DNA from 2 places in the Vibrio sp. QJM3NY_27 genome. Region 2 is predicted to be linked to the other one. Evidence: riboswitches for the same ligand, from Rfam matches in the RefSeq annotation. Region 2 holds a riboswitch; the other holds the start of a gene.

Region 1 (11,451 bases), on a different replicon from region 2:
GCTACTTGAGTTATTATGTCCTATCGTGCCTGCTATTCTGTCACAGGAATTTCAGGAATAAAGAGGCGATGTCTCTTTTTACTACTAAGTGATGTTTTTTCGGACTATTCGGATATGTTTGAGCTGAAAAAAGTAGTGTCTTCGTTACTGATGCCACTGCCAGCAATGTTAATTCTCGCTTTTCTGGGTTTAGCCCTAGTGATGTTTACTACCAAAAGGAAGACGGGTTGCCTAATCACCCTTTCAGCCCTATGTGGTATTTTCCTAATCGCTTTCCAGCCAGTTTCTAGTCAACTTTTAATGCCAATGGAAAGGCAACACACCGCTTTTTTACCTGTCGATGAAACCGTCGATTACGTGATGGTTCTCGGAAGTGGTCACGTCGTAGACGACCAAATCCCACCAACATCAGAGCTTAGTCGCACCGGTCTAATGCGTTTAAGTGAAGGGATTCGTATTCTACGCCTTTACCCTGGTGCAAAACTCATTTTGTCTGGCTATGGTGCAGGCACTGAAGTGAGCAATGCTAGAATGATGGCCAAAGTTGCGTTGGCACTAGGTGTCTCAAAGCCCGATATCATTCTGCTTGAAACAGCAAAAGACACTTGGGAAGAAGCCCGCCAAGCCGCTGCGTTCGTTAAAAATAAAAGAATGGTACTGGTAACTTCCGCTAGCCATATGACTCGCGCATTGAATGAATTCCATGCTGCCGGCATGAGGCCATTACCAGCACCAACCAACTACCTTGCACAAGAAGGGATTGTTGAACCTTGGAATAAGTACATGCCCAAAGCTCTTTACCTTGAGCAAACTGAGCGTTACTGGCACGAAACAATGGGGTTGATGTGGCAAAGCCTGCGTGATTGGCTTGATACAAGTAATGACACCGTTGAAGAACCCATTGTTGTTCCTGAAACATCTCGCTTAGTTGAAGATGACGGTGGTATTTCTGCGGCGCAGCCTCAATAAACTCAACCGAATAAGTAAACTGGATCTTATCAGTAGACATAATCTTACCTGTAGACATAGTCTTATCTTTAGATTCGGCCAGATAGGCAAGACTGATTAACCAAGTAATTTGCAGGTTTCCAGTTCGTAAACAGTAAAAGCTAAGCAATAAAAAAGCCGAGACATCAATGATGTCTCGGCTTTTTACGTTTAAATATCGTTGTTGATTAATCACTCTCGCAGGAAATCAATCACCAGCGAACATGTAACCTTCACCGTGAACCGTTACAAAAATTTGTGGATTCTTAGGGTCAAACTCCATCTTCGCACGCATACGACGGATTAACACATCGATAGTTCGATCGTTTGGAGCATCCACTCGGTGACTGATCATATTCAGAATGCGTTCACGACTTAATACCTGGTTAGGATAAGAAGAGAGCGCAACCAACAGTTCATATTCAGCTTTAGTCAGTTTTACCGGTTCGCCGTTTTTGCTTAGCGCACGACGAGGGATATCAAACGTCCACTCACCAAAACGAACCACAGATTCGTCTTCAGTCTCTTCAACCTTACCTGCTGCTGTTTTACGAGCGGCAGAAATGCGCCAAAGTAGGTTTTTAACTCGAACCAATAACTCGCGAAGTTCGAAGGGTTTAGTAACGTAATCGTCAGCGCCCATTTCAAGGCCAACGATTTTGTCGATGCTATCCGTGCGTCCAGTAACTAAAATAATTCCAATGTCTGATTGACTGCGTAATTCGCGAGTTAGCATCAATCCATCTTCGCCTGGTAAGTTGATGTCCAGCATAATGAGGTCAACGTTATTATCTTCTAACACGTTTCTCATTTGAGCGCCGCTTTCTGCTTCGCTTACTGTGTAACCTTCGTTCTGGAAGTATCCGACCAGTTTACTGCGGGTTACCACATCATCTTCTACGACTAATACGTGATAGCTCATCTACACCACTTTTCTTATTTAATAGTTTCAGTGACTATTCTATTCATAACTCGTAACAATTCTAGTGGTACACAAGATAAAAGCCAGAAACATGGATCTTTTTTGATACAAGACAATCTTAAACCTTGCTATTTATCGTCCATCGCAATTCAATATAGGCATTACTACTAACGAGTAACTTTGCGTTTCGCAAATAACCTTGTTATTCAGCCTTGGTGTGCTTTGCACAAGTAATTTCAAGATGCATATAAGTAACACCACAAGACTAAATCAGGATCTAAGAAATGAAAGATACGAAAGCGTTCAACGAGCAAAGAGCAGAAATATACTGGTTGCTATCAAGCTTATTCGCTAAAGAGCTCACTCAAGAAGAACTCGATCACTACCACTCTGTTGAAATTCGTTCTTTCCTAACTGGTTTAGGCGAAAATGAAACACTAAAGCCGGCGATCGATAGCCTAGTGGATGCGCTAAACCGCCTACAAACGCGTGAGGATGCTCAACTAGAATTGTCTGCTGACTTCTGTGACTTATTCTTAAAAACAGATAAGCATGGCGCACTTCCTTACGCTTCTATGTATATCGGTGAGACTGGCCTTTTGAATGATAAGCCAGCAAAAGATATGGAAGAGATCATGGCCAAGCACAACTTAGTGGTGAACCAAGACCTAAAAGAACCAGCTGACCACATCGCTATCGCACTCGACTTCCTTGGCAACTTGATCATCCGTTCTAATGAAACGGAACTTGAAGAAGAGCTAGAAAAATCGTTCATTGTTCAACAGCAATTTATAGAGCAACAACTTCTTACTTGGGTACCAAAGTTCAACGTTAAATGTCATGACGTTGACGAATTCGGTTTCTACGCATCAGTCTCATCTCTGCTACTTGCATTCTGTACATTGGACACCCAATACCTCGCTGGTGAATAAGCTTATTGGATGACTCGTTAAATAAATTCAGAAGAATGTGACAATTCACCCGGATTTCCGGGTGAATTTTATTGCGAGTAATTTCTAGTCAGTCTAAAATTGTGACCGCAAACGATAAAATATGAAACATTCACGAAATGCTATGCTTATTATAGTTTTGAGCATTTCGGTGTTAAGACAAGCCGCTCAATAGCGGTTTTTTGTTTTTTAGCACTTTAGTACCCAAAGAGCCCTACAAATTTAAGCTCTTAGTTAGGTAGCTTAACGGCTACTTCATTCCGTACTTTGGGAAAGTAGCTTCTAATAGGATAAAACCATGGCCACTATAAAAGATGTCGCTCGCTTAGCAGGCGTATCAACAACAACCGTTTCTCACGTAATCAACAAAACTCGCTTTGTTGCAGAAGCGACGCAAGAAAAAGTAAATAAAGCCGTAGACGAACTGAACTATGCACCAAGTGCCGTTGCTCGTAGTTTGAAGTGCAATACAACCCGCACTATCGGCATGCTAGTTACTCAATCAACTAACCTATTCTTCTCTGAAGTTATCGATGGTGTTGAAAGCTACTGCTACCGTCAAGGTTACACTTTGATTCTGTGTAATACGGGCGGTATCTATGAGAAGCAACGTGACTACATTCGAATGCTTGCAGAGAAACGTGTAGATGGCATCTTAGTTATGTGTTCTGACCTAACTGAAGAGCTAAGAGGCATGTTAGACCGTCACGCTGACATTCCTAAAGTGATTATGGATTGGGGCCCTGAGAGTTCTCAAGCAGATAAGATCATCGACAACTCTGAGGAAGGTGGTTACCTAGCGACCAAATACCTCATTGAGCACGGTCACTCCAAGATTGCTTGTTTAAGTGGCCACTTAGACAAAGCGGCATGTGTTGAACGCATCGCGGGTTACAAACGCGCACTCAACGAAGCTAAGATTGCTACCGATGATAACATGATCATTGAAGGTAACTTCGAGTGTGATACTGCGGTTCTTGCTGCAGAGAAAATCATTAAGATGGTAGATCGCCCAACGGCCGTATTCTGTTTTAACGACACCATGGCACTCGGCCTAATGAGCAGATTGCAAGAGAAAGGAATTCGTATCCCTGAAGATATTTCAGTGATCGGCTATGACAACATCGAGTTGGCTGAATACTTCTCTCCGCCGTTAACAACGGTTCACCAACCCAAACGTCGTGTTGGTAAGAACGCTTTCGAAATTTTGTTAGAACGCATTAAAGATAAAGACCATGAAAAGCGTGTGTTCGAAATGCACCCTGAAATTGTTGAGCGAAGCACAGTTAAAACGTTAAATTAATTGATAAATTCAGTTTAGTTTAATCAAGCGCACCTTTAGGTGCGCTTTTTTTATCAACAACATGAATGAACCTGGTATCATACTGGAAAGATCATTAATTGAAGCAATATCACATTTTGAAATAACAAGTGTGAGCCTCATTCAACAAAAACTTTATTCTATTCAATCAGTCACGCACAGGGCAAATCACTTGAAAGAGTGAGACGCAAAGCTTCCGGCCTAAACCACTCGTTGGTATGGTAGCGGGGTTACCGATGGCAAAATGCAGTAACTACTAATAATTTAGTAATTTACGGCTAATTGACAATTTAATTGCAACATTTTGCTAATCTCTCGGACCTGCTTATTTGGTGGCGTAGTTCAAATACACCGAGATAAATAACATGGATAAACCGATACTAAAGGATTCAATGAAATTATTTGAATCCCTAGGAAAAATAAAATCACGCTCGATGTTTGGTGGCTTCGGTCTTTTTGCTGATGACACTATGTTTGCTCTGGTTGTAAATGACCAGCTGCACATACGAGCAGACAAATGCACAACGAAACAGTTCGAACAACAAGGGTTTCAACCGTACGTCTACAAAAAACGTGGTTTCCCTGTCGTTACTAAATATTTCGCTTTACCCGAAGGCCTGTGGCAAGACCAAGAGAAAATCTTGCAGCTTGCAACGACGTCTCTGGGTTTTGCTAAAGAAGAAAAAGCTGAGCAATCTTCAGCTAAGCCTACTCGACTCAAAGATCTGCCCAACCTTCGACTCGCCACTGAGCGTATGTTGAAAAAAGCAGGGATCGATTCCGTAGAACGTTTATATGAATCTGGCTCTGTAAACGCATTTAACGCCATCAAAGAATCACATGCGTCTTCTGTCAGTATTGAACTACTTTGGGCGCTAGAAGGCGCGATCAATGGCACACATTGGTCTGTTATACCGCAGCAGCGTCGTGAAGAGCTTATCAATCGCGTCAATTAACATTGTAAGTGAAAAACTATATACATAACTAAGCCGCATTTACTGCGGCTTTTTTTATATCTGCTGAAAGTTAATCTATGCTTTGCCTGTCTATCTATACTAATGGTATACATTGAAAATTTAGAGGAAGTATCAATGAGTAAGAAAATGATATTGGGTATTGTGTTGGTCGTAACCATCGTCTTGTTAGGCGTCAATTTCGGCCAATACCTAACGCTTGAAAATGCCAAGGCCCAACAAGCCGTTTTAACTGACTACATTGATAGCAACTTCATTGCTGCCGCTGCTATCTATTTTGTCGCGTATTTAATGATTACTGCTTTCTCAATTCCTGGTGCTGCTGTTGTGACCCTGTTAGGGGCTGCGCTATTTGGTTTCTGGAATAGTTTGCTGCTGGTCTCTTTCGCCAGTGCCATTGGTGCAACCCTCGCATTTCTAAGTAGCCGCTACCTTTTACGTGACTGGATCCAAACCAAATTTGGTGACAAATTAGCAACGATTAACAAGGGCGTTGAAAAAGACGGAGCATTTTACTTGTTTTCTCTGCGTCTGATTCCTGTATTCCCATTTTTTCTTATCAATCTGTTGATGGGTCTAACACCGATGTCCGTGAGTCGTTACTACATTACGAGTCAAATAGGGATGTTACCGGGTACCGCTGTTTTCTTGAATGCTGGTACTCAACTCGCGGAAATTGATTCACTTTCGGGTATCGTGTCCCCTTCAGTACTTTTGTCATTTGCCTTACTGGGTGTATTCCCAATCATTGCAAAATGGTTGATGAATAAATTTCGCTCAGCACCTGTGGCTGAATAACGTCTATCACTGAATAACGTATACTTATAATAGCTAAATAACGCATATAGCCAGATAAGGTTCTATCTCAATGAAAATCTTCAGTGCATCGAATCCGACAGAAGCCCACATCATCTGTGGATTGCTAGAAAGTGTGAATATTGCGTGTGAAGTTCGTGGTGAAGGGTTATTCGGTTTGAAAGGGGAAATTCCATTTACCGAAGAAACTGACCCTTACGTATGGTTATATGAGCCAGAATTGGCGAGCAAAGCCCGGGCAGTTGTTAATGACTACCAGAAACAGCAAGATTCGATCATTTATGAAGAGTGGCGTTGCGGAGAATGTCATGAAGTCAACGAAGCACAATTCGGTTCTTGTTGGCAGTGCGGTGCTGCTTCACCTGAATAGCAGATTTTGAAAGGTAAAGTGGCTCCAACGGCCTTATATAACAACTCGGTCAGATACCTCCTCCAAATAAAAACGGGAAGCTAAAATTAGCTTCCCGTTTTTGTTTCAATTCTATTCGAGCATCTGTTCTGCTAAAGAATCACTGAATTTGCTTTTGTATAAAAGCGATAGATCGTTGATTGAATTCTTCAGGGTTTTCTACGTTACACACATGCCCACAATTGGCAATTTCTACCAACTCACTCGACTTATGCGCTTCTACCATTTCTTTTACTGGCTTGATGAACATGTAGTCGCGCTCGCCCATCAAATACAAAGTTGGAATCGGCAATTCTCGGTCTTTGAAGTACTTCATCAATGGGTTCACATCAGCCGTAAGGATAAACCAGCGTTTAAACTCTTTTTGGCACAGCTTTTTGGCTTCGCGGATAAACAGGTGACGTGATTCTTTTTGGCTTTTTTGTGGCATCACAACGTAAGCAAAAAGGCTGTATAACCACATATAAGGAATGATGTGCTTACTCAAGTTACCCAACTTGATTAAGACTTGAGAGCGAGTGTTGAGTTTGGTCACGGCACCACCTAGCACCATTGAACGTACTCGGCCAGCCGCTAGCTCTGCGACATTACGGACAATAATCGTGCCCAAAGACATGCCTACAAAGTGTGCAGAACGGATTTTCAGATGGTCTAACACCTTAAGAATATCGAGCGTTACCGCTTTGAACGTATAACGATTCGAAATCAGCTCTTTGAGGATGTTGTCTGATTTACCATGCCCTCTCAAATCAATGAGAAGCAAGTTGAAGTGCTGTTTATACGCTTTGATCTGCTTAAACCAAATGGAGGAACTGCCTCCTGCGCCATGCACAAATACAACCCACTCATCGCTCGTAGGGTGAGTAAATGTTTTATGAAATAGTAAACTCTCAGACATACCTATCGCTTTAATTATTGGAATGGAGCTCTGCCTCATCACAAGGCGATGGCTAAGGATATCACGCAATCAAGAAATTTAAGTGATAATAGTGTCAAACCTAACATTAGTCATGTGAATACCTACCCCACCTTTTCTACCTGACTAAAATGAGTTTGCAAGTTTTGTCTTCCTAAACGTGATGTGATCTGACCAGAAAACAAAAAGGCACTCTACTATCAGAGCGCCTTCTACTATTAAGTTCAGTTGTTATACATCAGCTTATTTTACAGCTAATTCAGCACGTTAAAATGCAGAATGGTACATCGTAAGGTATTCTTTTGCCGCATCTTCCCAACTAAAATCTTGTTGCATCGCGTAAAGTTGAACACGCTTAATTTCAGCGGGGTTTTGTGCATAAAGTAGTAATGAACGATGCAATACTGCCAGTAACGCTTGCGGTGTTGGCTCTTCAAAAGCAAAGCCGGTCGCTATCTCGGGATCCTGATCGTAATCATTCACACTGTCTTTTAAACCGCCCACAGAGCGAACAATCGGTAACGTACCGTAAGCCATGCTGTAGATTTGGTTTAAGCCACAAGGTTCGAACTCCGAAGGCATCAAGAAGAAATCAGAACCCGCTTCAACTAAGTGCGCAAGCTCATTATTATACGCTTCTACAAACGAGAACTTATCTGAGTGAAGTGCCGACAGCTCTTTCAGCTGACTCGCTAAAACTGGATCACCAGTACCGACAATCACGATCTGAAGATCGTTTTTCAAAAACTGTTCGATGATAGGCAGTAAGTAATGAACACCTTTCTGATTAGTCAAACGACAAACCATGCCATAAACCGCACAATCGGTGACGGGGAGGCCAACATCTTGTTGCAGTTTTTGCTTACAAGCTGACTTCCCACGAACCATGCTGTGCTTTGTCGCTTTGAATTTACGAGGGAGGAAAGCGTCCGTTTCCGGGTTCCAAGCTCCGTAATCACAACCATTCAAAATGCCAAAAAGATCCGCGGATCTGTACTGGAATTCTACTGCCATACCGTGACTGCCTAATTCCGTTTTCAACTCCTCGGCATACGTTGGACTTACTGCGTTCACCTTATCAGCACACATCACGCCGGCTCTCAGCATTGTGACATGCGTGTCACTCACTGAAGCTTCAGGCACATTGTAGCTATGCATTTCTGGTAGAAATTGCAGTTCATCGTATGCGAACACACCTTTGAAAACTGCGTTGTGAATTGAGATAACACTGCGCGTATTTTCAAAGAAATCATGTTGTTGATAACGTGATTTAAGCAAAAAAGGAACAAAGCCTGTATGCCAGTCATTTGCATGAATGATATCAGGTTGGAAGCCAAGCTTAGGAAGCATATCAAGGCAAGCTGCACTGAAGAACGAGAAACGCTCTCCGTTATCTGCGTAAGCTTGATTATTTTCTGCGTACATTTCTGGACGGTCGAAATATTTGGCACATTCGATACCAAAAACTTGAACACCTTCTACACTCAGTTTTTTGACTTGGTAAGCGGTATGAGGCCAATGATCGAGCTCGGTCGATAAAATGACTTCGGCTGCATCAATGTTTGGAATGTTTCTATACGCGGGAATAGTCACTCGAACGTCCTGTTCGAGTGTTTGTAACGCTTTCGGCAGTGCCTTGGCTACATCAGCCAAGCCACCACTTTTAATCAAGCCTTCAACTTCAGACGCTACAAAAAGTACCGAGAGAGTTTTAGTAACCAACTCGCGCTCCTTTAGAAATAACAACTACACCATCGTCAGATACGTGGTAATGCTTTTTGTCTTCTGTCAGGTTTACACCAATTTGAGTGCCTGGTGCGATGTCTGCATCTTTATCAATGATAACGCGACGAAGTATACAACCCTCGCCCACCTTCACATCACCTAATAAAATACTCTCACTAATATCACACGCTGATGCGATATTGCTGCGGAAGCCTAAAACACTCTTTTCAATACGCGAACCACGTACGTAACTACCGCTACACACAAGACTATCAATGATCTGAATTCGACCATTAGCCGAGTCAGTAAACGTCGCTGGTGGTAGTGGCGGATAGTAAGTGTGTAGAGGCCATTTACGGTTGTATAGCGAGAATGGTGCATCTTTCTTAAGAAGGTCCATATGTGCTTGCCAGTACGCATCAATCGTACCTACATCGCGCCAGTAAACTTCTTCTTTCTCACCAGTAATACGGTTGGTGCTGAAATCATAAACAAACACATCACCGCGTGGGAACATGTTTGGAATAATGTCTTTCCCGAAGTCATGTGAAGATTCAGGTTTATCTGCATCTTCCGTTAGTTCAGCAAAAAGTTCTTTCGCTTCAAACACGTAGTTGCCCATTGAAACGAGCGCAGACTCTGGGTCTCCTGGAATCGACTTCGGATTTGCAGGCTTCTCTTCAAAGCCAATCATACGGCCTTCAGCATCCACCTCGATAACACCGAATTCTGATGCTTCAGCAAGCGGCATACGCAGTGCAGAAACGGTTAACGCTGCTTTCTTTTCTTTATGGAAATCAAGCATTTGTTTGATGTCCATTTTATAGATATGGTCAGAACCAAAAATACAGACTTGATCAGGTTCTTCCAGCTCCATAAAGCCCATATTTTGGTAGATAGCATCTGCTGTGCCTTCATACCAACGCTTTCCTTTACGCATTTGCGCAGGAATTGGGTCGATAAAACGATCTGTGATGCCACTGATATTCCAACCTTTTTTCATGTGGTGGAACAGAGATTGTGACTTAAATTGTGTTAATACGTAGATCTTCATAAGATCAGCATTAACGAAGTTGTTCAAAGCGAAATCAATTAAGCGGTAACTACCACCGAAAGGAACCGAGGGTTTGCTGCGAGATTCAGTCAAAGGTCTTAAGCGAGAGCCTTCACCACCAGCAAGAATCATTCCCAATACACCAGCCATTTTATTCTCCATATATCTATAGCTTGTCGATGTCAGTACTCGTAGAGGTGTCTTCCTCTGGGGGATGAGCACTAACACTTATTTCGGTACTTAACGAATATTCATTCACATACAGTGACAATATCCTAAGCCAAACGTTGTTATGCGTGCACTATTCTTTGCACTTGGTTTTATATACGTTATCGACTTTTCGGTCGATTTCAATTTTTAATACGCCATTCTGTGCTATGTAAGCTGATTGCTTTCCTAAGACTTAAAGCAGCTCACACTACACCGTGCGGGCGAAACATTACATTAACACCCGTCACACATCAGGTATACAACTAAACACTGATCTTTGAGTTACAATATTTGAATTAAGTTACATTCTCGTTAAAGTTGCATAAGAAGATATAATTAATCATCTCCATTTATTTTACCCTGTGAATTTAATAAATTATCGCAATCGACACAGCAAATCAACCAGTTGCATAATTAGTCGTATTTGGTCAAAAAAAAACAGCCTAATGGCTGCTTTTTTTCAAATAACGTTCAGTTACTTCTCTTTAGGCTTTTTACGTTTATCCGTAATTTCCCACTTACCATCGATGTACAACGCAGTCCAACCAGATGGTTTGCCATCCGCTTCAGTACGAACGTAGTTCTCTTTTGTCTTACGACTAAAACGAACGACTGTCGGCTTGCCATCAGGATCAGCAACTGGTGCTGATGTCAGGTATTGGAATTTAGGTGAAATACGGTCTTTAAAACGCACCAGCTCTTCCACTAATGGCGCACGTGTTTCACGTGATTTAGGAAAGTTGCTCGCTGCCATAAATAGACCAGAAGCACCGTCACGAAGTACGAAGTACGCATCTGAGTTTTCACATGGAAGTTCAGGGAAATGCACTGGGTCTTCTTTAGGTGGCGCCACTTCGCCATTTCTCAGAATCTTACGAGTGTTCTTACAATCTTCACTCGTACAGTCCATGTATTTACCGAAACGACCGTTCTTCAGAACCATGTCAGAACCACATTTGTCACACTCAACAAGTGGACCATCGTAGCCTTTGACTTTGAATTCGCCATGTTCAACCACATAACCTTCACAGTTAGGGTTGTTACCACACACGTGCATCTTACGCTTATCATCAATCAGATAAGCATCCATTGCCGTTTCACAAATAGGACAACGCTTTTTCGCTCGAAGTGCTGCTGTTTCAACGTCTTCTTCAAGAACGTTGATAA
Region 2 (11,451 bases):
TTTTTATTGGCGAACCACAGCAAATATTCTTCAGGCAAGTCAATCAACGTACGACCAGCGTATTTACCAAATGGCATTTGCATTCTAGCAAGTTTAATCAGGTTCTCTTTCTCTAGCATTACAGGCTCTTTCTAAGCGTCATCGATATTCTGTAGAGTATCACCTAAACGTTCAACCCAATAGTTGATCGCATCTTTGGCATCACCAAGCGAGTCAATCATGGTTGAAAATCTTCATAACTGGTGAATTTAGTTGCGGTTTTAATTGGGCCGCCTGCACAACCAAACAAAAAGATGCTGGTTGCAACAAACAAGAGAAGTTTTAAAGGTGTCATAGCGCACTTCGGTTAAATTTATGAATCTAAACAAGTATGCCGCACCCTATGTGAAAAAGTTGTAGGAAAAGGGGTTAAAACTCAGAGCTATCTCTAAAATTAGTCATGCTGAACGGTGTGTGCATACTCTACGATTACCTGATTTCCTTCGATATAAGCATTTTGGATCTCACCATCAACGCTCATTCTACTTTTCAGGTAGACCACTTTCGGCCCTGACTCATTACCTTCTTTAAGCGAAGGAAACACATTCCTAGGCTCTAAATGAAGTAAACGACAAAAGTGACTAACGAAAGACATCGTTAATGGCGTCTCGCCTCTTAGCACTCTAGAGAAATCAAGCTGGTTCATTCCAAGCTTTTTTGAAAACTCCATTTGCGTAATACGCATTCTCGATTTTTGTGACATCCACGTTTGATATAACGCGTCTCTATCTAGTTCTGTGAATTCCATACCGACTCCTTTATATAATTCATACCAATCAATTGTCCGGCTTTTCATACATAACATGTCAGGGTTTGGTTAGTGGAAACCAAAGGTTTGGTTTTGATATGCGCGCAATTGTCGTACAGAACAAAAAATCACAATCGAAAGCATTCACAAAAGCAATTAGAGTAAATACTTTCTTTATTTATATCAATAATTTATACGTTGGTGAACTAAACATATAGCAAGTTAATTTGTATTAAGAATTATAAGTTCGAGATTAGCATTCCACATTTAAATCTATTGTGTCGCATTTATAAAAGCTGTTGGCTACATTTCGTTTGCTCAAACTCACTTCTGGCAAACTATTTGAAAGAATAGGACGCAAAGCCACCGGTCTGTCGACATATATTCTGTCTATGATAGCGGGGCCGCCACTTAATAGAATTTAAGTGTAAATGCATGCCGGAGTGTTCTCTTTTTTGTCGGCCAAATACAGTAAGGACAAATAATGAAACAACTCCCAAAAAAATCGCTCATCGCGCTATCGCTACTTAGCGTCAGTGGAGCAAGCTTCGGTCACGGTTATGTCTCGGCATACGATAATGGCGTAGCAGAAAGCCGTGTCGCGTTGTGTAAATTCCCAGCGAGTGATACACAACAAAAAAACATAGGCTGTGGTGGTATTCAATATGAACCACAAAGTGTAGAAGGCCCTGAGGGCTTCCCTGAAAGCGGCCCTGCCGATGGTAAAATCGCCAGTGCGCAATCTTCTTTAGCAGCAGCGCTAGACGAGCAAACAGCCGATCGCTGGGTTAAACGCCCGATCAAGTCTGGTTCTCAATACTTTGAGTGGACGTTCACAGCGAACCACAAAACTCGCGACTGGAAATACTATATTACGCAACCCGACTGGAACCCGAACCAACCTTTGGCGCGCAGCTCTTTCGACTTAACGCCATTCTGTGTTATTGAAGGCAACATGGAACAACCACCGATGCAAGTCAGCCACTTGTGTAATGTGCCAGAACGCGAAGGTTATCAAGTGATCCTTGCGGTATGGGATGTAGGTGACACTGCAGCGGCTTTCTACAATGTTATCGATGTGAAGTTTGATGGCGACGGCCCTATCATTCCTGATTGGGATCAAGGCGGTCAAATCAACCCAACGCAAGACCTGAATGTAGGTGACGCTGTTTACACTCGCGTCTTCGACCAATCTGGTGAGAACGCTTCATACAGTACAGAGCTAGTGATTGAGAACAACGAGCAAGGTAAAGCGAACAACTGGTCTTACGCGCTTGCTTCTAAGATCAATCAAGAGCAAACGCAAATCAAAGCGGGCCAGTTAAACGATCAAAACGATTTCGCGCCAGTGTACGGCACTAACCCTGTTTATCTAAAATCAGGTTCAGGCTTTAAGAGCGTAGAAATCGGTTACAAGATTGATACTCCAGAGCCAGATCATGAGCTAGAAGTCACAGGCCTAGAGTCTGAGTATGTTATTGATGAGAACCAACCTACACAGCTTGATCTTACATTAGCGGCAACTGGCGATATTCAAGCAGAACTGACCGTTTACAACCATCACCGTGAAGCACTTGCATCTCAGAAATCTGAGTTATCAGACGGACAAGTTGAAGATGTTCAACTCACTCTATCTAAGTCGGAAGCAGGCCACCACATGCTTGTAGTCGTGACGAAAGATGACCAAGGTAACCTAGTAGATCAAAATACGCTTGATTTCCATCTAATGGACGAGCAAACGCCTCCACCAGCCGGCGATTATGACTTCATATTCCCTGAAAGCATTGAGTCTTACACAGCAGGTACTAAGGTTCTGAGCAGCGACGGCGGCGTTTATCAGTGTAAAGAGTTCCCATACTCTGGTTACTGTGTCCAATGGGCTCCAACAGCAACTCAGTACGAACCAGGTGTCGGTTCACACTGGCAAAGTGCTTGGAACAAAGTGGACTAAGTACTCGCTAGATACTTACTTTGTATTAAGTGAGTTTTAGTCATCAACCAAACAAAAACGGATGCCCAAAGCATCCGTTTTCTTGTTCAGTAAAAGTAGAAATGCCAGTTGTTAAAGTAGATAGTGGTCTGCCAACAGAGCAACAAACAAGATCATGAGATGATAGATGGAGAACTTAAAGGTCTTCATCGCCATATTAGGCTCATCACGATACTTAAGTACCCAAGCGTGGTAAACAAACCCACCGTTGAGCACCAATGAAGCGCTCAGATATATCCAGCTGCTCATGCCGACCAACACTGGCAATATACATACGATGCTTAGCAGCAAGGTATAGAGCAAAATCGATGTTTTGGTGTAAGCAATACCATGGGTCACAGGCAGCATGGGAATATTCACTTTGGCATACTCATCACGACGATGAATTGCCAACGCCCAGAAGTGCGGAGGCGTCCAAATAAAGATGATCATCACCAACAGCCAAGCATTTGAATGCAGTTCATTGGTTACGGCCGTCCAGCCTAATAAGGGTGGCATAGCGCCAGCAATTCCGGCTATCACAATGTTTTGCGGCGTCGCTCGCTTCAGATACATGGTATAAATCACCGCGTAACCTAATAAGCTCGCAAAAGTTAACCAAGCGGTGAGTTGATTGACCCACACCACTAGCACGACAAAACCAAGTAAGCCAATACCAGACGCAAAACTGAACACACGCACACTACTCAGTTCACCCGACGGTAAAGGTCGTCGATTAGTGCGAGTCATTTGCCCATCGATCTTTTTGTCGATCAAATGATTAAAAGCAGCTGCCGAACCGGCCATCAGCCCTATCCCAATCATTCCGAACAAAGTTTGTTGTAAGGGCAATCCATTGGGTACCGCTAAACACATACCAACCAATGCAGTCAGCAGCATCAAAGCCACTACCTTGGGTTTAGTCAGTGTTAAATAGACCTTCCAAGTTGCTTTATTTTTCGAGACCAAATCACTTGTTGAAACCACTTCGTTTCCTGAGGAAATTCTATGATTGGTCGCACTTTCATTGCTTGATGCTCCACCTTGAACCATCACTCTATTTTGTGTCGACGTTCTACTGACCATGATTACCTCCTTGTAATACATTGTTCTTAGCCAAACACTCGCTTGGTTTGTACTGCCACACCACAAAGTTAGTCACAACCATACTCACAAGCAACATTGCCGCCATTAGGTTATGCAAAACCGCAACGGATATCGGCAGGTGGAACAAGACATTGCTAATCCCCAAACTGACTTGAGCAAACAACACCATCACAACAATGATACTCAGCTTCTGTTGAGGTGCTTTACCCAACTTCCAAAGTTGATACACAATCATCAACACAGTTAATGTGGCAACAATAGCCCCGAACCTATGCATGACATGTATGGTGAGCCTTGCTGGATACGCCAACACGCCAAACTCATAGTTATCATGTCCGCGTTGAGCAAAATCGAATGCATTTTTGAAATCGAGATAACTTGTCCAGTTCCCTTCACAAATGGGTAATTGCGTACACACAAGAGCGGCATAGTTGGATGACGTCCACCCACCTAACAAGATCTGCCCAACCACCACTATCAACCCAAGCAGCGCCCAAGCTTTAAGTTTTGACGGATAAACAGGTCCACTAGAACGACTCTGAATATTGGATAAACGGCAATAGAGCAAGCAAAGAAGGGACAACAACGTAAAGCCACCCATCAAGTGCGCCATCACGACCACAGGCATGAGTTTGAGAGTGACCGTCCACATACCAAGCAAAGCCTGAAAGATCACAGTTGCGGAGATAACGAGAGGAAGGCCCATCGGTGAAATGTTTTTCTGGATACACCAAGTAACGACCACGAAGATAAGAATTCCTAACGATCCTGCAAAGTAGCGATGTACCATCTCGATCCAGGCTTTTTCAGCTTCAAGCGCTCGTTCTGGAAATTGTAGATTCGCTTCATTCACCGCTAATGCATCGGAAGGCACGGTGATCTTGCCATAACATCCCGGCCAATCTGGACAGCCAAGGCCAGCATCAGACAAACGCGTGTAAGCACCGAGCACAATAACAGTCAGAGTTAACAAGATAGTCACTCTCATAATAAACATGAGTAACTTTGGAGCTCCTTTTTGCATCGCTTATCTCCCTATACGAACCATCAACACCTAATGATTACTCGCCATTACCCCACTCTCGACAGCTTGAGTAGTTTTCGTAAATCATGAATCATTCCTTTCGATTGGCTGACTAACTGCGAAGAGTCCGAAACGCTCTTATATTCCATCACCAGTTGCCCAAGAGGATCGATAATGACGATTGAAGCAGGCGCAAACTCAGTACTGAGTTGATCACCTCCAGCCAAGAAAGACAAATCAGGCTTGTTGAGCGAACTCACCAATGAATCCCCTTCTGAAACAAAAACAACAGCGGTCACTCTTTCTTTGTTCTTCCCTAAAGCTAAATAACTTTGATTCAAATAATGGAGTTGTTGTTCACACAAGCTTTCGCACTCTGTAGGGGCGATATAACCCACTAACCAACCCTCTCCAGCCATGGGTACCGTTACGCCAAAATCTTTCAGCGTGACCCTTGGTTCAATCAATTCTCCTGAGTTGGTTACTCCTGACGTATACCAGCTCTGTTCCAATACGGTTTTGGCGATAATCGCTGGCAGAGCAAAAATTAGAACCAATCCGATTAATACTAAACGCCCCTTAGTGCGACGCTTTTTAAACTCAACCATGTTTGCATCGGTACTTTCCCTGTTCACTTGTGCTTGAGACTTATCCATCTTGATTCTCCGTGATAGGTGTCTTTTTTAGGTACCGATAGCCAATTAACAACATCAAAAACAAAAGTACCACTGCCATTACAAACCATTGAAATGAGTAACCGAAGTGCTTTTCAGATTTCATAGCCGTTGGTCGCCACAACAACTCATAAGGCCACGATTCTAAGCTTTGCGGTTGGAAGACAAAGGGCAGCACTTCTTGCCCTGTGTACTCTGATAACGCTGTGATGTTGATGTTTTGAATTCTTTTAGGCGTTGTATTTTCTAAAGCCAACTCATGACTTAGAGGGTTCACCGAACGAGTGTACAAACGCCCTGACATATTGGTTGGTAATGTGATATTTCCTAGTTGCGGTAGCTCTCTTCTGTCACGGCTTGCCACAACAAACCCAAGGTCTATCAGTAGTTGATGTTTGCGCAAGAACTGCTTTCCTTGAACTTGAACTTCCCCCAACATGTAAATCACATACCCCACCGTTCCTTGGTTAATCTGGTTGTCTAACAAGATCACCAAACCACTTGATGTTTCCAATGTCACGTCAACCTTCAAACCATTTAAAGACTGCTGTTCAGATAAATCTTGCGCTTGTGTACGCGAGTTCTGCAATTCAGAGATAACCCCATCCAATGACCTAGGTGATTGCTGCGCTCTTTCTGATAGCTGCTGTTCATAACGTAGTTTCTCGTTACCTCTGTCTAACTGCCACAAACCCAACTTGATTAAAATGCCGACTGAAACCACAGTTAAAACAACCGCTATCCAAAAACCTTTACTGCGGAACTTGTGTTCATCATCAATCAATCGGTTTGGAGTTATCACTATGGCGTCATCTACCTTTGTGTTGTTGTTTAAAATTGTATTGGTCGCTTTGCTATTTTTTATCGCTTTCAACCTGATGAAAGGGCTAATCCAAATCGCCTCAGGTAAACACAATGGCAAAAGACTGAGTCACTTCTTGGGTCGTCGAGTCATGTGGTCAGCCGTTGTCGTGCTACTGTTATTACTGGCGTTAGGTTCAGGAATGATAACTCCCAACCCTCGCCCTTATTAAGCCCATACAAACCTAACAGCTAGACCGATATATTTCGTTAGAGCACATAAACAAACACAAACAGACCTAACCAAACCACATCAACAAAGTGCCAATACCAACTGCCCGCTTGGAACGCAAAGTGGTCTTTCGGAGTGAAGTGGTCCTTCGCAACTCTCGCCAGTAACACAATCAAAAAAATCGTTCCTAAACACACATGCAAACCATGGAATCCTGTCAATAAGAAGAAGGTGTTGCCATAGATACCGGATTGAAGCGTCAGCCCCATCTCTTGATACGCGTGAAGGTACTCTTCAACTTGGAAGAATAGGAAGAAGCCAGCCAGAACAATGGTTACCTCCAACCACACGATCAAAGCCATACGCTTATTTTGTTCAAGACTGATATGTGCCATGTGCAGCGTCACAGAGGAAAGCAGCAGGATAATGGTGTTCTTAAGCGGGATACCTTGCCAAGGCATTGCTTGCGTCGTCACACCATCTGGTGTGGTGGTCAGCGGCCATATCGACTGAAACATCGGCCACAACACTTCGTGAGTCATTGCATTGTTGCCTGCGCCACCAATCCAGGGCACAGAAATCATGCGAGCATAAAAAAGTGCGCCAAAGAAAGCACCGAAAAACATAATTTCAGAGAAGATGAACCAGCTCATACCTTGTCGAAACGAACGAGATATCTGCTCAGAATAGAGGCCGCTTAGCGATTCGGTGATCACATTGCTAAACCAACCTGCGAGCATGTAAAGCAACACACAAAACCCAACTAACAGCACTGCTTTTCCAAACACACCACCAGCAGAATCGGTACCCATGTTTTGCACCGTCAAGCCAGCGCCAACCGCGACCAAAAACAATGCAACGGCACCCACTAATGGCCAGTGGCTTTGATGTGGAACGAAATAAACTTCCTTTTTAGAACTCATCGCTCAACTCCTTATGTTGATACTGGTTCTGTAAATCCCTAGTTACTTGCGAGTGTCTCAGCTTGAGCCTGACTCTTGTTCAAGCCAACATCACTTGTGATATTAAACAAGGTGTAAGAGAGAGTGAGCGTATGAATCGATTCTGGGATCTCAGGCTCAATGTAGAAGATCAGCCCCATCTCAGCGCTCTTATGTCCGTCCAGAGGCTGCTGGTTAAAGCAGAAGCACTCCATTTTATTAAAATATGTCGCTCCATTTCCGGGAGACACCGATGGCACCGCTTGCCCAACTAACGAAAGACCCGATAAGTTTTTCGCAATGTAATTCGTTTGAACCACTTCCCCAGGGTGAACCTCTAACACTCGCGTTTCAGGCACAAACTGCCATGGCATATCTGGCTTAATGTGCGACATGAACTCCACTCGAACCGTGCGAGAATAATCAGGTTGCATTCCTTGAGGCTGAACCGCTGAAACCGTGTTGGTTTTCCCGTTGATCCCCAAAGCTTCACACATCACGTCATACAGAGGAACCAGAGCGAAGCCAAAGCCAAACATGCCAATCACACTCAGCACCAAGTAGCCCGTCAACGTCTTTGTCGAGCGTTTGGGTGATGGCTGGTTATTGCTGTCTTGTTGGTGGTTTTTGTTATCGCTCATACTCCTTCCCCTTAATCAATTTTAGGTGGATGAGTAAACGTGTGATGAGGTGCTGGGCTTGGAACCGTCCACTCAAGGCCTTCCGCTCTGTCCCATGGTTTGCTTGGTGCAGGCTCTCCACCTCTTACGCACTTGATAGCCAACCATAAGAAAATCAATTGCGACAAGCCAAAGGCGAAGCCACCAATCGATACCACTTGGTTAACGTCAGCAAACTGAATCGCGTAGTCAGGGATTCGACGAGGCATGCCCGCTAAACCCAAAAAGTGCATAGGGAAGAAAAGTACATTGACCGATATGACTGATGTCCAGAAATGCCACAGGCTGAGCTTGTGGTCGTACATATGCCCTGTCCATTTCGGCAACCAATAATAGGCGGCGGCCATAATTGAGAACACAGCACCTGTCACCAGAACATAGTGGAAGTGAGCCACAACAAAGTAGGTATCGTGGTATTGGAAATCGGCAGGTACGATAGCGAGCATCAATCCAGATAGCCCACCAATCGTGAATAGAACGATAAAGGCAATAGCAAACAGCATTGGTGTTTCAAAGGTCAAAGCGCCCCGCCACATCGTCGCCACCCAGTTAAACACCTTCACTCCCGTAGGCACGGCGATCAACATGGTGCAATACATGAAGAAAAGCTCGGCAAATACTGGCATACCCGTGGTGAACATGTGGTGCGCCCACACTAAGAATGACAGCAGTGCGATACTGCATGTTGCGTACACCATCGAGTGATAACCAAATAAACGCTTGCCACTGAATGCCGGGATTATCGCAGAGACAATACCAAAAGACGGTAAAATCATGATGTATACTTCAGGGTGTCCAAAGAACCAGAATATATGCTGGAACATCACCGGATCCCCGCCACCCGCAGCATCAAAAAAGCTCGTCCCAAAGTATTTATCGGTCAGTACCATGGTTACGGCTCCCGCGAGCACGGGCATCACGGCTATCAATAAGAAAGCGGTAATCAACCAAGTCCATACGAACATCGGTAGCTTGAACCAAGTCATTCCCGGCGCGCGCATGTTCACTATGGTTACGATGACGTTGATCGCCCCCATGATCGAACTGATCCCCATAATATGGACAGAAAATACAAACAGCGCCGTACTATCTGGACCATAAGTTGTCGAGAGCGGCGCATAAAATGTCCAACCAAAGCTCGGGCCGCCTCCCTCAGTAAACAAAGAACCAATTAAGATCAAGAAAGCAAAAGGTAGAATCCAGAAACTGAGATTGTTCATTCTCGGCAGCGCCATGTCTGGAGCGCCAATCATCATTGGGATCATCCAGTTAGCCAAACCTGTGAATGCAGGCATCACGGCACCAAATACCATTATTAAACCGTGAACGGTAGTCATCTGATTAAAGAAATCTGGCTCAACGAGCTGTAACCCCGGTTGGAATAACTCCGCACGGATCACCATCGCCATGGCGCCGCCTGTTAAGAACATGGCAAAGCTAAACCAAAGGTAAAGTGTACCTATGTCTTTGTGGTTGGTTGAGTAAAGCCAACGCGCCCAACCTTTGGGAGCAGCATGTGAGTCGAGATCATCATGAGGTAAATCGTGGCTGTCCAATGAACCTTCAGCTGAATGACTCAGTGCTTGATCTTCTGCAGGAGCCGATTTCACCGGCTGATTGATTGGCGAACTCATAACTGCTCCTTAGCATCATTTTGTGCTTCATCCGTTGAGCCTTGTTCGTCAGCTGCTTGGCCTCCGCCTTCTTGCTTGGCTTTATAAGCGTTTACATCTGAAGCCTGAACAATGTCACCCGTATCATTACCCCAAGCTTTTCTTTGATAAGTCACTACCGCAGCAATCTCTTTCTCGGTTAATTGATTATCAAATGCCTGCATTGCGGTGCCTCCACGACCATAAACAATGGTATCGATATGAACACCCACATCACCAAGTGCTATAGGGCTTCCTTTAATGGCAGGAAATGCGCCGGGAATGCCCTCTCCGTTGACTTGATGACAAACGGCGCAACGGGTTTTGTAGACTTCTTCACCGATAGCATTCAATTCTTCTAAGGAAAGTGACGCATCTAGTGCATCTTGCGCCGCTTGTTGTGCAGCGATCGCCAATTCTTTCTGCTCCGCTAACCATGCGTCAAAGTCGTCTTCTTCCATGGCACGTACCACTATCGGCATGAAGCCATGAGCACGACCACACAATTCAGCACACTGGCCTCGGTAAACGCCAGGCTCATCGATCTTTGTCCACGCCTCATTGATGAAACCGGGAATGGTATCTTTCTTAACCGCGAAAGCAGGCACCCACCATGAGTGAATAACATCATCGGAAGTCATCAAAAAGCGGACTTTACGATTGATAGGCAGTACAAGCGGCTTATCAACCTCTAACAGGTAATGCGCGCCTTTCACTTCAATACCTTCAATCTCTTTATCGCTAGTCGCTAAAAGGCTGAAAAACTCAACATCTTCGCCAAAGTAGCTGTAGTGCCACTTCCATTGCGAGCCTGTAATTTTGATTGTGAGTTCTGATTGAGAGGTGTCTTCCATCGCAATCAAGGTCTTGGTCGCGGGTATGGCCATAGCGATGAGGATAATAATAGGAATGATGGTCCAAAGAATTTCGACTTTCGTACTTTCGTGAAAATGAGCAGCAACCGCCCCCTTCGACTTTCGGTGTCTCAGAATTGAATAAAACATAACACCAAAAACAACAAAAGCAATCGCACAGCAGATGTAGAAGATCAGCATATGAAGTTCGTATACCTTACCGCTGATCTCAGTGACACCTTGAGTCATATTGTATTCAGTGCTGGCATGCACCAAAGGCGATACCAAAACCACAACAAAACTTTTCAAAAGCCACCCCAGCCTAACCAGTAATCTTTTCAAAAGATCTCTCCTTATCCTTCCTAATTGGATACTTGCGACCTAAATGTCGTTGCGAGCTGAACAACATTCATTGTTATCCCGGCTGCACATGAAAGGCTGAATCTCAATCTACAACTCACATGGAACTAGCCTGTAAACGGGCTGCTGACCTCATATCAACCTAAGATCTAATACGGCTCATAAGCGTTGGAAGTTTCCATGAAAGATTCAAAAACGGCGAATTTGTTAAATTTTGTTATATTTATGTAAAAGGCTAGTTAGTGATATCCAATTATTCAAGGTAAGTTTACTTACTAAACAGTCAATTATTTAAAGTTGCTTTATCCATATGCCCTTCCCTTGCTGTTGGAATTTATTTTAAATCGAGTTTTACGATTGCTTTCATGGA

What was found. Region 2 has a riboswitch for cyclic di-GMP ahead of gbpA (N-acetylglucosamine-binding protein GbpA). Riboswitches for the same ligand answer to the same signal wherever they lie in the genome.
Region 1: linked by a shared signal. The riboswitch ahead of AC3CIA_RS10430 (TfoX/Sxy family DNA transformation protein) and the one ahead of gbpA (N-acetylglucosamine-binding protein GbpA) in region 2 are both predicted to bind cyclic di-GMP.

The regions. Positions count from the first base shown of each region.
Region 1 is NZ_CM173511.1:2,348,021-2,359,471, forward strand. Features, by position in the region: gene elyC (envelope biogenesis factor ElyC) at 115-969, shown strand; gene torR (two-component system response regulator TorR) at 1,196-1,909, opposite strand; gene torD (molecular chaperone TorD) at 2,194-2,841, shown strand; gene purR (HTH-type transcriptional repressor PurR) at 3,158-4,162, shown strand; cyclic di-GMP riboswitch class I at 4,333-4,418, shown strand; gene AC3CIA_RS10430 (TfoX/Sxy family DNA transformation protein) at 4,546-5,136, shown strand; gene AC3CIA_RS10435 (TVP38/TMEM64 family protein) at 5,272-5,952, shown strand; gene AC3CIA_RS10440 (putative signal transducing protein) at 6,023-6,340, shown strand; gene AC3CIA_RS10445 (alpha/beta fold hydrolase) at 6,480-7,277, opposite strand; gene glgA (glycogen synthase GlgA) at 7,563-9,017, opposite strand; gene glgC (glucose-1-phosphate adenylyltransferase) at 9,007-10,224, opposite strand; gene topA (type I DNA topoisomerase) at 10,760-11,451, opposite strand, start outside.
Region 2 is NZ_CM173512.1:170,366-181,816, forward strand. Features, by position in the region: gene AC3CIA_RS16650 (DUF3820 family protein) at 1-119, opposite strand, end outside; gene AC3CIA_RS16655 (hypothetical protein) at 434-787, opposite strand; cyclic di-GMP riboswitch class I at 1,110-1,199, shown strand; gene gbpA (N-acetylglucosamine-binding protein GbpA) at 1,272-2,738, shown strand; gene cyoE (heme o synthase) at 2,850-3,842, opposite strand; gene AC3CIA_RS16670 (COX15/CtaA family protein) at 3,832-4,887, opposite strand; gene AC3CIA_RS16675 (hypothetical protein) at 4,935-5,543, opposite strand; gene AC3CIA_RS16680 (SURF1 family protein) at 5,536-6,477, opposite strand; gene AC3CIA_RS16685 (DUF2909 family protein) at 6,365-6,595, shown strand; gene AC3CIA_RS16690 (cytochrome c oxidase subunit 3) at 6,633-7,517, opposite strand; gene AC3CIA_RS16695 (cytochrome c oxidase assembly protein) at 7,556-8,176, opposite strand; gene ctaD (cytochrome c oxidase subunit I) at 8,188-9,849, opposite strand; gene coxB (cytochrome c oxidase subunit II) at 9,846-11,063, opposite strand.